2 regions of the Faecalibacterium sp. i21-0019-B1 genome follow, and region 2 is predicted to be linked to the other one. Evidence: predicted binding sites of a transcription regulator. Region 2 holds the regulator's gene; the other holds the start of a gene.
The links. The regulator Rex, encoded in region 2, represses fermentation and respiration genes when NADH is low (regulators of the CRP and FNR family bind a similar motif). The targets are predictions, from matches to a motif close to ATTGTTAANNNNTTAACAAT.

Region 1: gap (type I glyceraldehyde-3-phosphate dehydrogenase) is a predicted target of Rex. The motif match lies at 5,788-5,807, and genes of this name have one in related genera.

Annotation. Positions count from the first base shown of each region.
Region 1 covers NZ_AP031425.1:2,019,845-2,029,238, reverse strand. Annotated here, with positions in the region: gene ACGHP1_RS10140 (hypothetical protein) at 1-537, opposite strand, end outside; tRNA gene ACGHP1_RS10135 (tRNA-Ser) at 655-746, opposite strand; tRNA gene ACGHP1_RS10130 (tRNA-Ser) at 877-968, opposite strand; gene ACGHP1_RS10125 (hypothetical protein) at 1,035-1,220, shown strand; gene ACGHP1_RS10120 (alpha-hydroxy-acid oxidizing protein) at 1,217-2,236, shown strand; gene spoIID (stage II sporulation protein D) at 2,290-3,294, opposite strand; gene ACGHP1_RS10110 (citrate synthase) at 3,541-4,911, shown strand; gene ACGHP1_RS10105 (hypothetical protein) at 4,911-5,696, shown strand; gene gap (type I glyceraldehyde-3-phosphate dehydrogenase) at 5,895-6,926, shown strand; gene ACGHP1_RS10095 (hypothetical protein) at 7,430-7,723, shown strand; partial or broken gene ACGHP1_RS10090 (dTDP-4-dehydrorhamnose 3,5-epimerase family protein) at 7,841-7,936, shown strand; gene ACGHP1_RS10085 (Coenzyme F420 hydrogenase/dehydrogenase, beta subunit C-terminal domain) at 7,967-8,542, shown strand; gene ACGHP1_RS10080 (phosphoglycerate kinase) at 8,733-9,394, shown strand, end outside.
Region 2 covers NZ_AP031425.1:2,668,683-2,678,076, reverse strand. Annotated here, with positions in the region: gene ACGHP1_RS13310 (carbohydrate ABC transporter permease) at 1-447, opposite strand, end outside; gene ACGHP1_RS13305 (ABC transporter substrate-binding protein) at 653-2,044, opposite strand; gene ACGHP1_RS13300 (thymidine kinase) at 2,644-3,261, opposite strand; gene ACGHP1_RS13295 (redox-sensing transcriptional repressor Rex) at 3,508-4,149, opposite strand; gene ACGHP1_RS13290 (ClpP family protease) at 4,381-5,091, shown strand; gene ACGHP1_RS13285 (DNA translocase FtsK) at 5,194-8,121, shown strand; gene ACGHP1_RS13280 (YgiQ family radical SAM protein) at 8,346-9,394, shown strand, end outside.

The sequences.
Region 1 (9,394 bases), 650 kb from region 2:
CTTTTTCTGCGGCAGCTCAAACTCGGTCATGTCCTGCAGGCTGGTGGCTGTGGTGTCCACACCCAGCAGGCTTGCCAGCTGGGCCTGCGAGATATAACTGCCAAGGCTCCAGTCCGGCAGCAGAAGGCTCGCCAGCGGGTAGCTGCCGGTGATGGAAGAGCGGATATTTTTGTACAGCTGCCCGACATCGTATAAGGTCTCGCTGCTGCTGATATACACCCGGGTGAGCGGGCCTGCCGGGATAACGGCATCCGGGGCCGAGATGCTCAGCTGCAGTGCGTCCGGCGCATACAGGCCGTTGACGGTGCCCTTGGTGGAGCCTGTCTTTTGCAGGATGGTGTAAAGGGCAGGGGAATCGGCTGTGGATGTGATCTCATAATCAAAGGTAAAGGCCGCGCCTGCCTGCAGCGCTTTCACCCGGCGGGCTACCAGACTGTACCCGGTTACAGCGGCCACGACTGCAAGCAGTACAAGAATGAGCACTGCAATCAGGACCACATAGCCCGCGCCGTGCTTTTTTCGTTTGGAAGATGCCATAAAAAATCCTCCCTCAGATGTTTTATTCAGCATAGCGGAACAGCGGACAAAAGTCAAGGCGGAACAGAGAAGCGCTGAAAAAAACAAAAAATCCGAAACCGTAAGGTTTCGGATTCCTGGCGGAAAGATGGGGATTCGAACCCCAGAACGCTTTTGACACGTTACACGATTTCCAGTCGTGCGCCTTAGACCAACTCAGCCATCTTTCCATATTCAGTTGTGCGTCACAACGCTCTACTATAATACCTGAAAGGTGCGCATTTGTCAAGCACTTTTTTTAAAAAAATGAAAAATGAGAAGATAAAACAAAAAATCCGGGACCCAAAGGTTCCGGATTTCTGGCGGAAAGATGGGGATTCGAACCCCAGAACGCTTTTGACACGTTACACGATTTCCAGTCGTGCGCCTTAGACCAACTCAGCCATCTTTCCATATTCGGTTGTACGCCGCAGCGCCACACTATAATACCTGAAAGAACCGCTTTTGTCAAGGATTTTTTGAAAAAAATGGGTTTTTTTCAAAACGACATCTCTGTGCAGGCAAAAAACGGCAAAAAATTCAGGGATGCAGCAAAAGCCCTTGACGAAGCGGTTGAACCGGACTATGATGAAGCAGGAGAGTACTGCGGCGGGAAATCTTTGCGGCCGCAGAGTGGAATAAAAAAGGAGGATGCTTTCTTATGACTTATCCTGAAGTGCTGGCCAATGCCCGTGAGTGCATTGGCAAATACTGCAAGGCCTGCCCGGTGTGCAACGGCGTGGCCTGCAAAAACCAGATCCCGGGCCCCGGTGCCAAGGGCGTGGGCGATACGGCCATCCGCAATTATAATAAGTGGGCCGAGATCCGTGTGAACATGGACACCCTGTGCGAGGGCGGCACCCCGGACACCCATATTGAGCTGTTTGGCAAGAGCTTCAAGTACCCGTTCTTTGCAGGCCCGGTGGGTGCTGTGAACCTGCACTACTCCGAAGCCTATACCGATATGACCTATAATGATGTGTTGGTGCGCGCCTGTGCAGAGAACGGCATCGCTGCCTTTACCGGCGACGGCACCAACCCCACCGTTATGGAGATGGCCACCAAGGCCATTGGCGCAGCAAACGGCTGCGGCGTGCCCACCATCAAGCCCTGGAACATTGATACCATTAAGGAAAAGATGGCCGAGGCCAAGGCCAGTGGCTGCTTTGCCGTGGCCATGGATGTGGATGCAGCCGGTCTGCCCTTCCTGAAGAACATGACTCCGCCCGCAGGCAGCAAGAGCGTGGCAGAGCTTGCCGAGATCGTCAAGCTGGCCGAGCGCCCCTTCATCGTCAAGGGCGTTATGACCGTTAAGGGCGCACTGAAGGCAAAGGAAGCCGGCGCGGCTGCTATCGTGGTGTCCAACCATGGCGGCCGCGTGCTGGATCAGTGCCCGGCCACTGCCGAGGTGCTGCCCGAGATCGCAGCAGCCCTCAAGGGCACCGGCGTGAAGGTGCTGGTGGACGGCGGCATCCGCACCGGTGTGGATGTGTTCAAGGCACTGGTGCTGGGCGCAGACGGCGTGCTGATCTGCCGACCGTTCGTCACGGCTGTGTATGGCGGCGGCGAAGAGGGCGTGAAGTGCTACATTGATAAGCTGGCCGGTGAGCTGGCCGACACCATGCAGATGTGCGGTGCGCATTCTCTGGCCGAGATCACCCCGGATATGGTGCGGGTATAAGAAAAAGAGTGAATAGAAAAGCGGTCTGTGCCTTTGCGGTGCGGGCCGCTTTTTCATCCTTGCAGCTGCGTGCCGGGGTAGTAGTGTGCCAGAATATCGGCATAGCTTTTGCCCTGCTCCGCCATGGCCTTTGTGCCCCACTGGCTCAGGCCCACGCCGTGGCCGTAACCCCGGGTGGTAAAGCTGAAATTCCCGCTCTGGTACTGTACCGTAAAGCATGTGCTGCGCAGGCCCAGCGCCCGGCGCAGTGTTGTGCCGGTCACGGTCTGCCCGCAGACCGTGACGGTTTTTGTGTATCCGGCGCTGGTCAGCACTGCCGGGCCGAACCAGCCCTCCGGCGCGGCGAGATCGGCAGAAATGCCAAGGCCTGCAAGGGCCTGCTGCACCTGCTCTGCGGAAAAGGTGACGGTGTATTCGTAGTTGTCAGCGGAACGGTCGGTGCTGCTGTCCACTGAAATGAGGTAGGGCAGGGCGGAACCCCATACATTTTCACTGGCCTCGGTCTGCCCATTGGAAATGGCAAAGTAGCTGGCGCAGGCAGGAGCGTTCTCATAATAAAGTATCTCATCCAAGACCTCGTCCACAAGGGCGGAGAGGCGGGCGTAATTCTGCTCGTAGGCGGTGCCCCAGTAGCTGCGCAGCACAGGCTCGGTCAGGCAGCCCTGCCGCCGGGCTGGGTCGGCAGTGAGCCAAGCGCCGCTTTGCAGGGTGGTGTGGTCCCGGCAGTAGAGCGCATAGCTGTGGGCGGCAATGGCCTGTGCCTTGAGCGCTTCGTCCGGCCAGCTCACCGGCATCTCGGCGGCGACAGCACCCAGAACGTATTCCTGACGGGAAAGCTCCAGCACCTGTCCGGTGGCCTGATCCTCCACCAGAAAGGTCTCGGCATCCGCAGAAGGCACGGCACTTGGCGGCTGCGCAGATGCTGCAGGCGAAGATACGGCAGAAGATGCGGGCTCTGCCCCGCTGAGCACGGCGCGTGTGACCCGGTAGGCAGCCAGCGGCAGAATGCTGCCCAGCACCAGCAGGACCGCAAAGATTGGCAGAAAAAACTTTTTCATAGTCACAAACCCTCCGACAGCGGTGTTTTTTTAATCAGAATACCGGATATACCCTGAAAAAAGATGCGAAACAGGGAAAAAGCCTTTTGTGGTGCAAGCGCAAAAAAGCACCAAACCGACTTTTTGAGCGCTGAACGGTGCAGTTAATGCTTGAATTTACTCGTCAAAAGCGATAATATAGAATTATACCCATCATTGAGGGTGGGCGGGAAAGTATATAAATAGGATGAAAGGAGAATTCCCCTTATGAATTTTGCACATTCGGAGGTGGCAACGCTGGACCCGAACACGATGCGGACTTTGTGTGAGGAATATGTTGCCAACAACTACATCGATCCGGAGACGAGCGAACGTCTGGGGGTCAAGCGCGGCCTGCGCAACCCGGATGGCACCGGTGTGTTGGCCGGCCTGACCAACGTCTGCGACGTTGTGGGCTATAAAAAGGATCAGGAAGGCCATGTGATCCCCACTCCTGGCAAGCTGATCTACCGCGGTGTGAACATCAACGAGATCGTGGACGAGGCCTACCGCAATGACCGCTTTGTGTTTGAAGAGGTGATCTGGCTGCTGCTGTTCGGCAGTCTGCCCAACCGGGAGCAGCTGGACGATTTCTGTGAGATCCTGGCAGAGCACCGCGCCCTGCCGGAAGGCTTCATGGACACCATGAACGCCCCCTCGCCCAATATCATGAATAAGCTGCAGCGCTGCGTGCTGGGCCTTTACTCTTATGATGAGCACGCCGAGGATCTGAGTCTGGAGAACATCCTGAGCCAGAGCATCAATCTGATCGCCAGCATGCCCACCATGATGGTGAACGCTTACCAGATGAAGCGCCGCTACTACGATAAGCAGAGCATGTTCTTCCACCTGCCCAAGCCCGGCCAGAGCACGGCAGAGCACATCCTGAGCACCTACCGTCCGGACCAGAAGTTCACCCACGAGGAAGCAAAGTTGCTGGATATGTGCCTGCTGGTGCACGCCGACCACGGCGGCGGCAACTGCTCCACCTTTACCACCCGTGTGTTGTCCTCCTCCGGCACCGATACCTACTCTGCAATCGCGGCGGCCATCGGTGCACTGAAGGGCCCCAAGCACGGCGGTGCCAACCTGATGGTGAACCGTCAGCTGAAGGATATCCTCAAGCATGTGGAAAACCCCGAGGACGACGATGAGGTGCGCGAGTATCTGCGCCGCATCCTGCGCAAGCAGGCGGGCGATGGCTCCGGCCTGATCTACGGCATGGGCCACGCGGTGTACACCATCAGCGACCCTCGTGAGGTGATCCTGAAGCAGCGCGCCCGCCATCTGGCCTACGACAAAGGCTTTGAGGAAGAGTATAATATGCTGTGCAGCATCGAACGGCTGGCCCCCGGCATCTTTGCCGAGGAAAAGGGCAGCACCAAGCCGGTGTGCGCCAACGTGGACCTGTTCAGCGGCCTGATCTACAACATGCTGGGCATCTCTGAGGATATCTACACCCCGCTGTTCGCCATTGCCCGTGTGCCCGGCTGGTGTGCACACCGCGTGGAAGAGGTGGTATTCGCCAACCGTATCATTCGTCCCGCTTACAAGTATCTGGGCGTGCGCCAGAAATATAAGCCGATCGAGGAACGCTGATGAATCCTTCTGTTTTGTTCGTTTTTATCCTGAGCATTCTGCTGGGCGTGCTGCGCGCGGCAGACCTTGCCTTTGGCACCGATGCCGTCACCGGTTTGTGCGTGGTCGGCTCGGTGTGGTGGCGCTATCTGGCACTGGGTATCGTGGTGCTGGCTGCAGTGCTTGTGGGCCGTACACAGCCTTCCCGCTCGGAAGCGGTGCGTAGCCGCAGGCCGCTGGCCGGTATTCTGGCTTTTGTCGGTGCAGTATGTTTTCTGGCCGCAGCGGGTGCACAGATCGCGCTGGGCGCAGCTTCCGGTCTGGGCGGCTTTGTGCGGTGCATTCTGGAATGCCTGTGCTCCGCGTGGCTCAGCACCATGGGCCGCTGCTGGCTCAGCCCCAACGAGTGGAAAAAGCCCCTTGGCGGGCTGTATCTGGCCGTGGCGGGCAGTCTGCTGTTCTACTGGAACGTGCTGCTGCGCTTTATGGAGAACAGCTCCAGCTGGCACCGCGTGACCCCTACAGCGGCGGTGTGGCAGGCGCTTGCGGCACTGGTGTTTTTGGCAGCGCTGGCCCGGGCGCTGCATGTCCCGCAGCCGGGCAATGACAAAACACTGTGCGCAGCCGGGCTTGCCGCATTTGCACTTTGCCTGTGCTGGCAGCTGCCCTATGTACTGGTTTTGATGAGCGGCCTGAGCTGGGCCGCACCGGCTGTCTGGCCGGAGATCTTTGCCGGACTGGGCCTTTGCTGCGTGGGCGGCATTGGCGGAGCGTGCATTGCAGCCTGCTTGAACGGGGAGAGCTGACAAAAATGTTGGCACTCTGTTGGCGCAATTGCCGAAAAGCAGGGAATGAAAGGAATTAAAATCGTACAAAAGCAAAAAATGCAGTGAATGTCTTGTTAATTTTTTGGCAGACACTTGAAACTTTCTGCGTTTTGGTCTAAAATAAAGATACCGTGATTTATCCGATTATGGGTAAAATAATTAGGAGGTACTATTAACATGGCTGTTAGAGTTGCTATCAATGGTTTCGGTCGTATTGGTCGTCTGGCTTTCCGTCAGATGTTTGATGCTGAGGGTTACGAGGTCGTCGCAATCAACGACCTGACCAGCCCCAAGATGCTGGCTCACCTGCTGAAGTACGATACTGCTCAGGGTTCTTTCTGCGGCAAGATCGGCGAGGGCAAGCACACCGTCGAGGCTACCGAGGACTCCATCATTGTTGACGGCAAGGAGATCAAGATCTACGCTGTTAAGGACGCAAAGGACGCTCCCTGGGGCGAACTGAACGTTGATGTCGTTCTGGAGTGCACCGGCTTCTACACCAGCAAGGAGAAGAGCATGGCTCACATTCAGGCTGGCGCAAAGAAGGTCGTTATCTCTGCTCCCGCAGGCAACGATCTGAAGACCATTGTCTTCTCCGTCAACGAGAAGACCCTGACCGCTGAGGATCAGGTCATTTCTGCTGCTTCCTGCACCACCAACTGCCTGGCTCCCATGGCTAACACCCTGAACAAGACCTACCCCATCGTCTCCGGTATCATGACCACTGTTCATGCTTACACCGGCGACCAGATGATCCTGGATGGTCCTCAGCGCAAGGGCGATCTGCGCCGTGCTCGTGCTGGCGCACAGAACATCGTTCCCAACACCACCGGCGCTGCTAAGGCTATCGGCCTGGTCATCCCCGAGCTGAACGGCAAGCTGATCGGTTCTGCTCAGCGTGTGCCTGTTCCCACCGGCTCTACCACCATTCTGGTTGCTGTCGTCAAGGGCAAGGACGTCACCAAGGAGTCCATCAATGCTGCTATGAAGGCTGCTACTTCTGAGTCCTTCGGCTACAACGAGGATCAGATCGTTTCTTCCGATGTCATCGGCATGCGTTACGGCTCTCTGTTCGATGCTACCCAGACCATGGTCGCTAAGATCGACGACGACACCTATCAGGTTCAGGTCGTGTCTTGGTACGACAACGAGAACTCCTACACCTCTCAGATGGTCCGTACCATTAAGTACTTCGCTGAGAACTGCTAATCACAGCTCTACGCTCAAAAGTGCTTGAGGTGCCGTGCTGAATGACAACTAGTATTGGCTTTGCTGATACGAACATGCTGTGATTGGTACGACAACAGGATAACGAGTTCAACACCCTTCCTTTTGCGGGTTTCCGTGAGAGGAAGGGTGTTTTTTGCTGCAAAAAAGCAATGGAACGAGTTCCTTTCCAAAATGAATAGGTTACAACAAAAAGACGGAATAAAGTACGGAAATCTTAGCCATGATGCAGGCAATGATACAGCTGCAAAGTATTGTACCCCAGAGGAAAAAATGGTAAAATATTTTTAGTGTCAATAAATACATTTACGAAATTGATATTGATGATTCTGGAAATAAAATGTCAATGAATTGCGGCGTAAATCAGTCAAAAACCTGGGCGTAGATGCGTCCGGGCTTTTTTCTGATGTAAGGGAAACCGGGCCGGAGTTTGGCACGGTATGGGGATGAGATCCCTAAATGGGGAAAGCGACGGGAAAGGGAAAATGAAGGAGAAATTGAGGCTTGCTGTTTTTGGCCACAAAAGGTGGTCGAGAGAGGGCGGCGTGGAGATCGTGGTAAAAGAGCTGTGCACACGGATGGCGCAGCAGGGCTGTCAGGTGACATGCTACAACAGAGCAGGCCATCATGTGAGCGGTACGGAATATGACGATGCTGGTAAAACGGAGTACGAGGGAATCCGTCAGAAGTCTGTTCCGACCATTGAACGGCGCGGGGCTAGAGATATAATATGGGCAACCAGAGAAAAGCCTGATTTCATGCGGGTTTACGCGGCGTGACCTTTTTTTACCTCAACTTGTTTCTGTATGCCATGGTGCGTTGCGTTCCGGCGTGATTTCGGGGATTAATGGCTTCTGGCTGCGCTCTATACTTAACCCACCACAGCGAAAGCTGATTTCCAGAAACAGTATCCGCAGTGCAAGCTGGTACGCGCTATGCGCGGAACTGTGTTTGATGTCGCTGTTGATCTTAGAAGCAATTCCGAAACTTATACGCTGCAAGGGAACAGATGGAATACTTGGATGAAAAATATCCGGAATTTTCGCGACAAGAAATATGGGTGGGGCGAAAACGGGAGCATCGTAGGTGTTGATTTGCAGGGCACTGCAATGGAAAAGCAAATCGCTCCGGAAACAATATCGTATTATCATTATTTCTTTGATGGCGAGATCTCGCGAGACTGCTGCTACCAATGCCCTTACGCACAAAGACAGCGTGTGGGCGACATTACCGTTGGAGATTATTGGGGCGTTCAGAAATATGATCCGCAGCTTCTGGTGGAACAGAGAGGAACGATCAATAGCAAAGAAGGCGTTTCCTGCCTGCTGATAAACACGGAATGCGGACAACACCTTGTCGAGAAATACGGTGCGAAGATAGAAAGCTATCCGGTCGAATTTTCTAACATTGCTCAGGAGAATACGCAGCTGAACCGGCCAACGAAGCATACCAGACTGAGAAATAAAATTTTCAGGAAGTATAAGGCGAGCGGCTATGCTGGTGTGGAAGCAATTTTTGAGCGGGGTCAGCGGAACCAGAAGTTCATATGGGGAATGTATGACCGCATTTGCGGAATGTTCTGCCGGAAAACACGGTAAAGCTGCGGCTTTCGGTCAAAATACACACATTTCCGTGCATCAGCGGCAAATGTTTGTTAAACTATTATCTATCTTGCGACCTTGCAATGTGCACGGTTTTTGTTTATAATAGTAGAGTAACGGGGCAAGATCCCCCGAATGCGAGCGAAACTCTAGTTCAGAAATTAAAACTTGAGAGGAGTTTATTACCATGGGTTTAGGTAAGAAGACGATCGACGATCAGAACTACTGCGGCAAGAAGGTGCTTGTCCGTTGCGATTTCAACGTCCCGATGAAGGACGGTGTGATCACCAACGAGAACCGCATCAACGCAGCTCTGCCCACTATCCAGAAGCTGGTCAACGATGGCGCAAAGGTCATCCTGTGCAGCCATCTGGGCAAGCCCAAGAACGGCCCCGAGGCAAAGTTCAGCCTGGCACCCGTTGCTGTGGCTCTGAGCGCAAAGCTGGGCAAGACCGTTGTGTTTGCTGACGACGACAACGTTGTGGGCGAGAACGCAAAGGCTGCTGTTGCTGCCATGAACAACGGCGATGTCGTTCTGCTGCAGAACACCCGTTTCCGCAAGGAAGAGACCAAGAACATGCCTGAGTTCAGCGAAGAGCTGGCTTCTCTGGCTGATGCATATGTTGACGATGCATTCGGCAGCTGCCACCGTGCACACTGCTCCACTGCAGGTGTCACCGACTTCATCAAGGACACCGCTGTCGGCTACCTGATGGAGAAGGAGATCAAGTATCTGGGCAACGCTGTGAACGATCCCGTTCGTCCCTTCACCGCTATTCTGGGCGGTGCAAAGGTCGCAGACAAGCTGAATGTTATCTCCAACCTGCTGGAGAAGGTCGATACCCTGAT
Region 2 (9,394 bases):
CACGGTGTTGAGCAGGCCGTCCACGCTGAACACAGCCTTCCACAGAACGGCGATTGCAACAGAGCCGCCCAGAATGGAGGGGATGTAGTACACAGTACGGAACAGGTTGACGCATGCGATCTTGAAGTTCAGGATGTATGCGATGAACAGCGCAAAGACCAGCTTCAGCGGCACGGTGATGAAAGCGTACTTGAAGGTGATGAGCAGCGCCTTGGTGATCTTGGTGGTGGTAAAGGCCGTGATGTAGTTGGCCAGACCAACGAACTGGGTGCCGCTCTTGAAGAAGTTCATATCGGTGAAGCTGTAGTACAGCGACTGACCGAAGGGAACTGCCTTAAAGACGACGAAGCCGATGATCCAGGGGATCAGATAAAACAGACCCTGATATTTGTCCAGCCATTTCTGGAACGGGGTGCGCCCGACGGCGGGAGCATTGCTTTCTTTCATCTGGGAAATCCTCCTTTTTAAGGAATTTCGGAGCATGAGACGGACGAAGGGGTAACAGACTGGATACAGCTTTGTCAAGAATTTGTAACATATCCCTGACAAAAAAGGGGCATCTGCCGTATGGGCGGCAGGTGCCCCTCCGTATTAGCCAAAGGGTGCCCTTTATATGTACGTTACCGCACACAGCGGCACTCTGAAGAAAAACTTAGCCGATGGTGTAACCAACAGACTCCATGCCGTCCAGCAGGGTGTCAACAACGTCTGCACCGGAAACGCCGTCGTAGTCAACGGTGTCGAACACTTCCTGATAGATGCCGGTGCCGGAAGCTTTCAGGTCGTTGTTCTCGAACAGGGGATCCAGCTTGTTGGTGGTGAAGGCCATGACCTTGGCGTTTGCCTCAGCAACCAGATCCTTGACAGCGCCGGCAGCCTGAGCAGCAGCCAGACCAGCCTTGGAAGCGGGGATGCCGCACTCGGAACCCATGATGGAAGCGCCCTTCTCCTCGTTCAGCAGGAAGTTGATCAGGGTAGCAGCCTCGGCAACGCACTTGCTGGTCTTGGTGATGGCCAGACCCATGGAGACCTTGGAGAAGCCGCCGTTGTTGTCGCCGAACTTGATCTCTTCGCCAACGGTGAAGCCGTCCTTGTTGGCATCATCCAGAGCGGAGGAGTACTTGGAAGCAGCGGAATCCCACTCGAAGATGCCTGCGATCTTACCGGTGATCCACTCGTTGGACTGGTGGGTAGCGGTATCAGAGTTTGCGGAGTAGTAGGTCTTCAGGTTCATCATGACGTGGCCATCCACCAGGCTCTTGATGAAGTCGATGCCCTCAGCGATCTCGTCCTCGGTGTAGTTCAGGGTAGAGGTGACGGGATCAGCCCAGTCCTTGCCGTACTTGGACTCGAGGTAGAAGACCATCAGGATCATACGGTCGTATGCGCCCAGGTGCATGGGGTAGTAATCGTCGCCCAGCTTCTCCTTGAATGCCTTGCCGGCAGCCATCAGATCATCCAGAGACTTGGGAACTTCGGTGATGCCAGCCTTGTTGAAGGTGGTCATGTTCCAGAAGAAGATACGGCCGGTCATGGAAACGGGCACGCACTGCTGGCTGTTTGCAACGTAGCAGGCGTCCATGGCAGCGGCATCCCACTGGGTCAGATCCAGGAACTTGGAAACGGTGTTCAGGTCCACGAACTTGCTGCCGTCGGCAGAGTAGTTGTACAGCCAGTTCCAGTTTACCTGGCACACATCCTGTGCGTTGCCAGCGATGAAGGCAGCTGCCATCTTCTCTTCCCAGCCGGACCATGCGGCGAAGGTGGGCTCGATGGTGATGTTGGTGTGCTCAGCCTGGAACTCCTTGATGGCGTTCTGGTAAGCCTCGTGACGGCTGTCGCCGCCCCACCAGCTGATGGTCATGGAAACAGGGCCGTCAGACAGTGCCAGGCTCTCGTCTGCAGAAGCAGCGGGAGCGGAAGAAGCGGTGGAAGCAGCAGAGCTGGATGCAGCAGAGTTGCCGCCGCAGGCAGCCAGAAGGCCGGCAGCGCCCACAGCGCCGGTGACCTTCATAAAATCACGACGAGAAATTGCCTTGCTCATTTTTGTTCTCCTCCTAAATACAGAAAACATCATCTCGAACGGGGGTTCTGCACATACCCCGTTGTATACAATTATGATAACAAAACAACAACCAAAAAGAAAGACGCAAATTGCAGATATCTAAACAAAAACGTACAAATATTGCTCTTGTTTTCGCGCAAGAATTGACGCCTTCGCTGAAATGAATAAACTTGGCTCGAAAAACTGTGCAACATGTATACTTCGCTATTTTGCATAGAAAACTGGGATGCATCATAGGGGGAACGTCGAATTTTGCAATAATTTTGTAAACATTCCGTTTCAGAACGTGGAAACGTTGCATACATTGTGGACGAACAACAGCTTAAAAAGCCCGGATGGGAGTCTTTGAACTGATATATCAATAGCGCAAAAAATGTGCACTCTGATATATCAATTGTTTGCGGCGGGCATCCGGCACCGGTCTTCGGGCATGGAAATCGGTGCTTTTTCGCCCTTTGGGGGGGTGAAGAAGCACCGACAGCGACATATTTTGCGCTGTTGTGTGGACTGCGCCTGTGGGCCGGGAATAAAAAAGAAAGGCTGCCGTGTCGTTGGACACAGCAGCCTTGTATACAAGTTTATTCGACCCGCGAAGCAGCTTTTTCGGCGTAGAACGCGCGCTTTGCCTTGAAGTAGCACTGGGGGCACATGCTCACGTACTGCACATCGTTTTCCAGATCGATGGCTACCTGCTCGCCCTCAAAGACGAATCTGCCGTTCACCTTGCGGCAGTTGCAGATGGCCTTGCGGCCGCAGGTGCAGATAGTCTTCATCTCCTCGATGGTGTGGGCCAGCTCCAGCAGGCGGGTAGAGCCGGGAAAGCCCTTGAGCGAAAAATCTGCCCGCAGGCCGTAGCAGATCACCGGAATGTTCAAATCCACCGTTACCATGAACAGCTGCTCGGCCTGCTGCGCAGTGAAAAACTGGCTCTCGTCGCACAGCACGCAGGCCAGCGGCGCACCGTCAGCGTTGGCCGTGCGCACAGCCTCGAACACGTCCGTCTCCGGCGGGATCAGCAGATCAGCCTTGCGGCGCACGCCCAGACGGCTCACCAGCTCACCGCCGCCCTTGGTGTCCACCTGTGGCTTGAGGATCAGCACCCGCATCCCCTGTTCTTCGTAGTTGTGGGCTACCTGCATCAGGGCGGTGCTCTTGCCGCTGTTCATTGCGCCGTAGCGGAAATACAGTTTTGCCATTTGAAAAACTCTCCTTACAGAACGAACCCTCTCAGCCAAAGCCTGACGGCTTTGCCAGCTCCCCCGATGGGGGAGCTTTTCTGTATCTTTCGGGCAGGCTGTCCCTGCGCCGGAGAAGCAGAAACTTTCCCGTCCCCACTGACAAAGCTCCCCTTTCGGGGGAGCTGTCGAGCATATGCGAGACTGAGAGGGTTCAGCGGCATCTCAGGCTTTAACTGAGAGGGTTCTCTTATTTAACAGGTATATTCAGTCCTGATTGCGCAGGCGGTAGCCAAGGCTCATCAGGCTGTCGCCCAGATGGACGTTCTCCACCACCACATCGGGATACGGCACAGAGAGGTCATAGTGGGAGAAGTTCCAGAAGCCCTCGATGCCCAGATCCACCAGACGGCCGCTGACCTGTTCCGCACCGTCGCGGGGCACACAGAGCACTGCGACCTTGGGGTGATGCTCGGCACAGAAAGACTCCAGCTCGTCGATATGGCGGATCTGGATGCCGCTGATCTCCTTGCCCACCTCGCTCTGTGCCACATCAAAGGCGGCGATCAGGCGGTAGCCGTTGGTGTCGGTGGTGATAAAGCGGCTCACTGCCTTGCCCAGACGGCCGCAGCCGATCAGGATGGTGGGCAGGCGGTCACCGTTGCCGAACAGCAGGCCTTCCAGAATGGAGAGCAGGTTTTCCACCGAGTAGCCAATGCCCTGCCGGCCATTCACATCGCCGATGCAGTTGAAGTCCTGTCGTACCTGCGAAGCGGTGGTGCCCATCTGAGCAGCCAGCTCGCGGGAAGAAATGCTGTTGATGCCGTCTTCCTGCAGAGAGCGCAGATAACGGTAATATTTGGGAAGACGCTTGATAACGGGAAGCGAAGCCTTTGCAGGGGTGTTCATAGAATACTTTCTCCTTTCGCTCTATCGCAGTACTTGCCGCAGCTGCCTGCTTTACAGATGCGGCGCAGAGAAACCCTGATCCGTTTACGGGTTCATATTGCAGATATTACAGTCAATTATTTAAAGTATACTGCACCGATGGAGAATGTCAAATCATTCTCAAAAAATTTTTATGAAATGTTACCGCTTTTTTGCTGCAGCGGGTCTGCATAGCCCGGCACAGGCTGGGGAATGCTGACAGAAAACGCAGGAGGAAAGCATATGAATGATGAAACGCAGCTGACCGACGCGCGTCGGCTGGAAAAGGAAGAGATCGAAGATCTGGGCACGGTCACGCTGGCCCGCGGGGAGCATGTGATCCACTGCCTGACCGTCATCGGCCAGATCGAAGGCCATTCGGAAGCGCCGCAGGGCCAGAAGACCACGAAGTATGAGCATGTCATCCCGCAGCTGGTGGCCGCGCAGGAAGACCCCCGCATCGAGGGCCTGCTGGTGTTGCTGAACACGGTAGGCGGGGATGTGGAAGCGGGCCTTGCGCTGGCGGAGCTGATCGCCAGCGTGTCCAAACCCAGTGCAACGCTTGTGCTGGGCGGCGGGCACTCCATCGGTATCCCGCTTGCCGTCAGCGCCCGGCGCAGTTTCATCGTGCCCACAGCCACCATGACCGTGCACCCGGTGCGGCATTCCGGCGTCATTCTGGGGGTGCCGCAGACCATGCGCAGCTTTGAGCAGATGCAGCAGCGCATCACCGGCTTTGTGGCGGCCCACAGCGGCATGACCGAAAAACGCTACACCGACCTGATGCTCCACACCGGCGAGCTGGTGATGGACATGGGCACCGTGCTGGATGGACGCCGGGCCGTGAAGGAAAAGCTCATTGATGAGCTGGGCGGGCTTTCGGATGCGCTGGCGTGGCTGTATAAAGAGATTGAACGCAAATGAAGGCCGATTTTGTACAACAATAGGTTTGCCATTTTCTTCCCTGCGTGGTACAATAATAAAATCAAATAGTGTGTCTACTACAAACGCGGGGAACAAAGAAACATGGCAACAAAAAAACGTAAAACGACAACACGGCGCGCAGCATCGCGCAAAAAACGCGCCGAACAGCGGCTTCCGGCGGGGCTTGGCACCCTGTTTGCAGGCCTTTTGCTGGTGGTGCTGGCCTTTGTGGAGGGAGATTCGGCATGGAAGGCCCTGCACGATGTGCTGTTCGGACTTTTTGGCTGCGGCAGCTTTGTACTGGGCGCGGCAGTGTGCTGCCTTGCTGTGCAGTATACCCGGGGCGAAGACCTTCTGCCCAAGATCTTCAAGCTGGTTCTGGGGCTGGTGTTTGCCTGCGGCACGGTGATCGTTTTTTCCGATATCCAGCCGCAGGGCATGTCGGCATTCCAGATGACGGCTGCCTGCTACGCAAACGGCGTGAATGCATGGATCGGCGGCGGTGCGCTGGGTGCACTGCTGGGCGGCAGCCTGCTGCTGCTGTGCGGACGGCCTGCGGCAACCCTTATCATGATCGTGCTGGCACTGTGTGTCAGCCTGTACATTTTTGATCTGACCCCGGCAGAGGTGTGGCAATGGCTGTGCGCTGCGTTTGGCGGCGTGCACGCAAAGGGTGCGGCCATGGCGCAGCAGAGCGCAGCCCGCCGCGCTGAACGTGCCGCTGCCCGCGCGGCAGAAGCCGAGGCTGAGGAAGACTACGACGAAGCAGAAGATGAATACCGGGATGAGGAAGATGCCGAAGAGGAGATGGAAACTCCGGCTTTCCGCATCGGTGTGCCGGACTGGCTGAACGGCATCCGCCACTGGGGCCACAAGGTGACCGAAGAGATGGAGGCGGAGGAGCCGGAGGCCGCCCCGCAGCCGGAGCCGCCCGCAGATACTTCCGGCCAGCCGCTTGCCCAGCCGGAGCCTGCCGCCCCGGCCATCACGCCGGTGCAGGTACGGGTATCCCGGCCCCGGGCTTCCTTTGACGTAGACCTTGGCCCCGACCACACTGAGGTGAAGGAGGGCGGCAGCGAACCCATCGAGCCGCTCATCGTGGGCCCGGGCGGCACCTTTGGGCAGAACCCGCTGCGCCCGGCCCCCAGACCTGCCACGCAGCCCATCGTACAGGACGCAGTGGAGACCGATGCATCCGATTTCTTTGCAAAGGCTGCACAGCCGGTGCAGCCTGCGGCAGCGGAAAGCTTTGATACTCCGGTCATGACCCCGGCAATGCCGACGGCCCAGCCGGAAAGCCCGGCAGCGGCAGTCACGCCGGAGATGCCCGCCGTGCCCATCCAGCCCGCAGTCCCGGCGGCACCCGCCCGGGTGAGCGCCGAAAACGCCGTTGCCATGCGCGGCACACCCGACGAGGACGGCTGGATCAGCATTACCAGCGAACCGGTGGAGGAAAAGGATATCAGCACGCTGGTGGCAGCGGCAATGGAAAAGCCTGCCGCTTCCGAGCAGGCCGCGGCAGCGGCCCCTGTGGACGAGACCGAACCGGTGGATACTTATCAGTACCAGTATCCGCCCATTGAGCTGTTTGAAAAATCGCAGGACGAGACCGACCCCGGCGCGCAGGAAGAGCTGAAAGCCAACGCCCAGAAGCTGGTGGACACGCTGGAAAGCTTTGGCGTGCGCACCCGTGTGCTGGATATCTCCCGGGGCCCCTCCGTCACCCGGTACGAGGTGCAGCCCATGGCGGGTGTCAAGATCAGCCGCATCACCTCGCTGGCAGACGATATCGCCCTGAACCTTGCGGTGGCGGACGTGCGTATGGAAGCACCCATCCCCGGCAAGCCTGCCGTGGGCATTGAGGTGCCCAACCACAAAAAGACCCCGGTGTATATCCGCAGCGTGTTCGAGAGTCAGAGCTTTTTGCGCATGACCTCACCTCTGGGCATTGCGCTTGGCAAGGACATTGCCGGTGTGGCACAGGTGGCAGATCTGTGCAAGATGCCCCATCTGCTCATTGCAGGCAGCACCGGCAGCGGTAAATCCGTGTGCGTGAACAGCATCATCATGAGCCTGCTGTTCCGCTCCAGCCCGGAGGACGTGAAGCTGCTGCTGATCGACCCCAAGGTGGTGGAGCTGGCCGAGTACAACGGCATTCCCCACCTGCTGATGCCGGTGGTCACCGAGCCGAAAAAGGCCGCAGGTGCCCTTGGCAGCGCGGTGCAGGAGATGGAGCGCCGCTATCATCTGTTTGCAGAGAACAATGTGCGCGACATCAAGTCTTTCAACAAGCTGGCCGCAGAACGGCCTGATCTGGAAAAGATGCCCTACATCGCCATTATCATCGACGAGCTGGCCGATCTGATGATGGTGGTGGGCAAGGATGTGGAGGATTCTATCTGCCGCATCGCCCAGAAGGCCCGCGCCGCCGGTATGCACCTGATCGTAGCCACCCAGCGCCCCAGCGTGGACGTGATCACCGGCCTGATCAAGGCCAACATCCCCAGCCGCATCGCATTTGCAGTGTCCAGTCAGGTGGACAGCCGCACTATTCTGGACGGCTCCGGTGCCGAAAAGCTGCTGGGCATGGGTGATATGCTGTTCATGCCCGTGGGTGCGCCCAAGCCTACCCGTATTCAGGGCACTTTCGTGCGGGATGAGGAGATCAGCCGTGTGCTGGACTTCATCAAGCAGAGCGGCACCGTGCAGTATGACGAAGCCATGATCGAAGCCATGGAAAAGCACGCCATTCAGGACGGCAAGAAGGGCAGCGGCGGCGCGGACTCCGACGAGGATCCCGATACCGACCCGATGTTCAAGCAGGCCGTGGAGGTGGTCATCGATGCCGGTCAGGCATCCACCAGCCTGCTGCAGCGCCGCTGCAAGCTGGGCTACGCCCGCGCGGCCCGTATCATGGACGAGATGGAACAAAAAGGCATCATCGGACCCTACGAGGGTGCCAAGCCCCGTGCAGTGCTCATCAGCCGCCAGCAGTGGATCGAACAGCAGATGAACCAACCGGAGGAATGACCCTCTCAGGCGCTGACGCGCCAGCTCTCCCGAAGGGCGAGCTTTATGAGTGGGTAAGATATCGTCTGCCTTCAAAGAAAAACTGGATGAAAAGATGCAAAAAGCTCCCCCTTTGAGGAAAGACTTCCCCCGCTCCGGGGGAAGATGTCGCGCAGTGACAAAAGGGGGAATCTGGCAACGCCGCAAGGCGTTGCCTGAGAGGGTTTAACAATAAAAGGAGCATTATGGATAACTCTTCCCCAAAGATCTACACCGAATTTCTTCCCATCAGCCGGGCCGATATGGAGGCCCGCGGGTGGGAGCAGCTGGACTTTGTGGTGGTGGGCGGCGACGCCTATGTGGACCACCCCAGCTTTGGCACTGCCATCATCAGCCGCCTGCTGGAAGCCGAGGGCTATAAGATCGGCGTGCTGGCCCAGCCACGCTACACCGACTGCGAGGACTTCAAGCGATTCGGCAAGCCGAAGTACGGCTTCTTCATCGGCGGCGGCAACGTGGACAGCATGGTCAGCCACTATTCCGTGGCAAAGATCCCCCGCGCCGAGGACGAATATTCCCCCGGCGGCAAGGGCGGCGCACGCCCGGACCGCAGCGCCACCGTGTACACCCGCCTTGCCAAGCAGGCCTATCCCGACCTGCCGGTGATCCTGGGCGGTCTGGAAGCTTCTCTGCGCCGCTTTGCCCACTACGATTACTGGCTGGACACCGTGCTGCCCAGCATCGCCGAGGATTCCGGCGCGGACATCATCAGCTTTGGCATGGGCGAGCACCAGACCGTGGAGATCGCCCGCCGCCTTGCCGCCGGGGAACCGGTGGAGAACATCACGGACGTGGACGGCACCTGTTACATGACCGACTTCGACCATCTGCCCGAGCGCTACGTGGAGTGCGCAGGCTTTAAAAAGGTGGCGTCGGATAAGACGGCGTATGCCAAGGCCTGCCGCATCCAGATGGACAATCAGGATGTGGTCAGCGGCCAGATCATCGTGCAGAAGCAGAGCGAGAAGTATCTGGTGCAGAACATCCCCGCAAAGCCGCTGGTGCGCGGGGAGCTGGATAAGGTCTACGCCCTGCCCTACACCCGCCGTTACCACCCCATCTACGAGAGCATGGGCGGAGTGCCCGCCATCCGGGAGGTGCAGTTCTCCATCATCCAGAACCGCGGCTGCTTCGGCGGCTGCAACTTCTGCGCCATCCAGCTGCATCAGGGGCGGCGTGTCACCAGCCGCAGCGCGGACAGCATCGTGGCAGAAGCCGAGCGCATGACCCACGA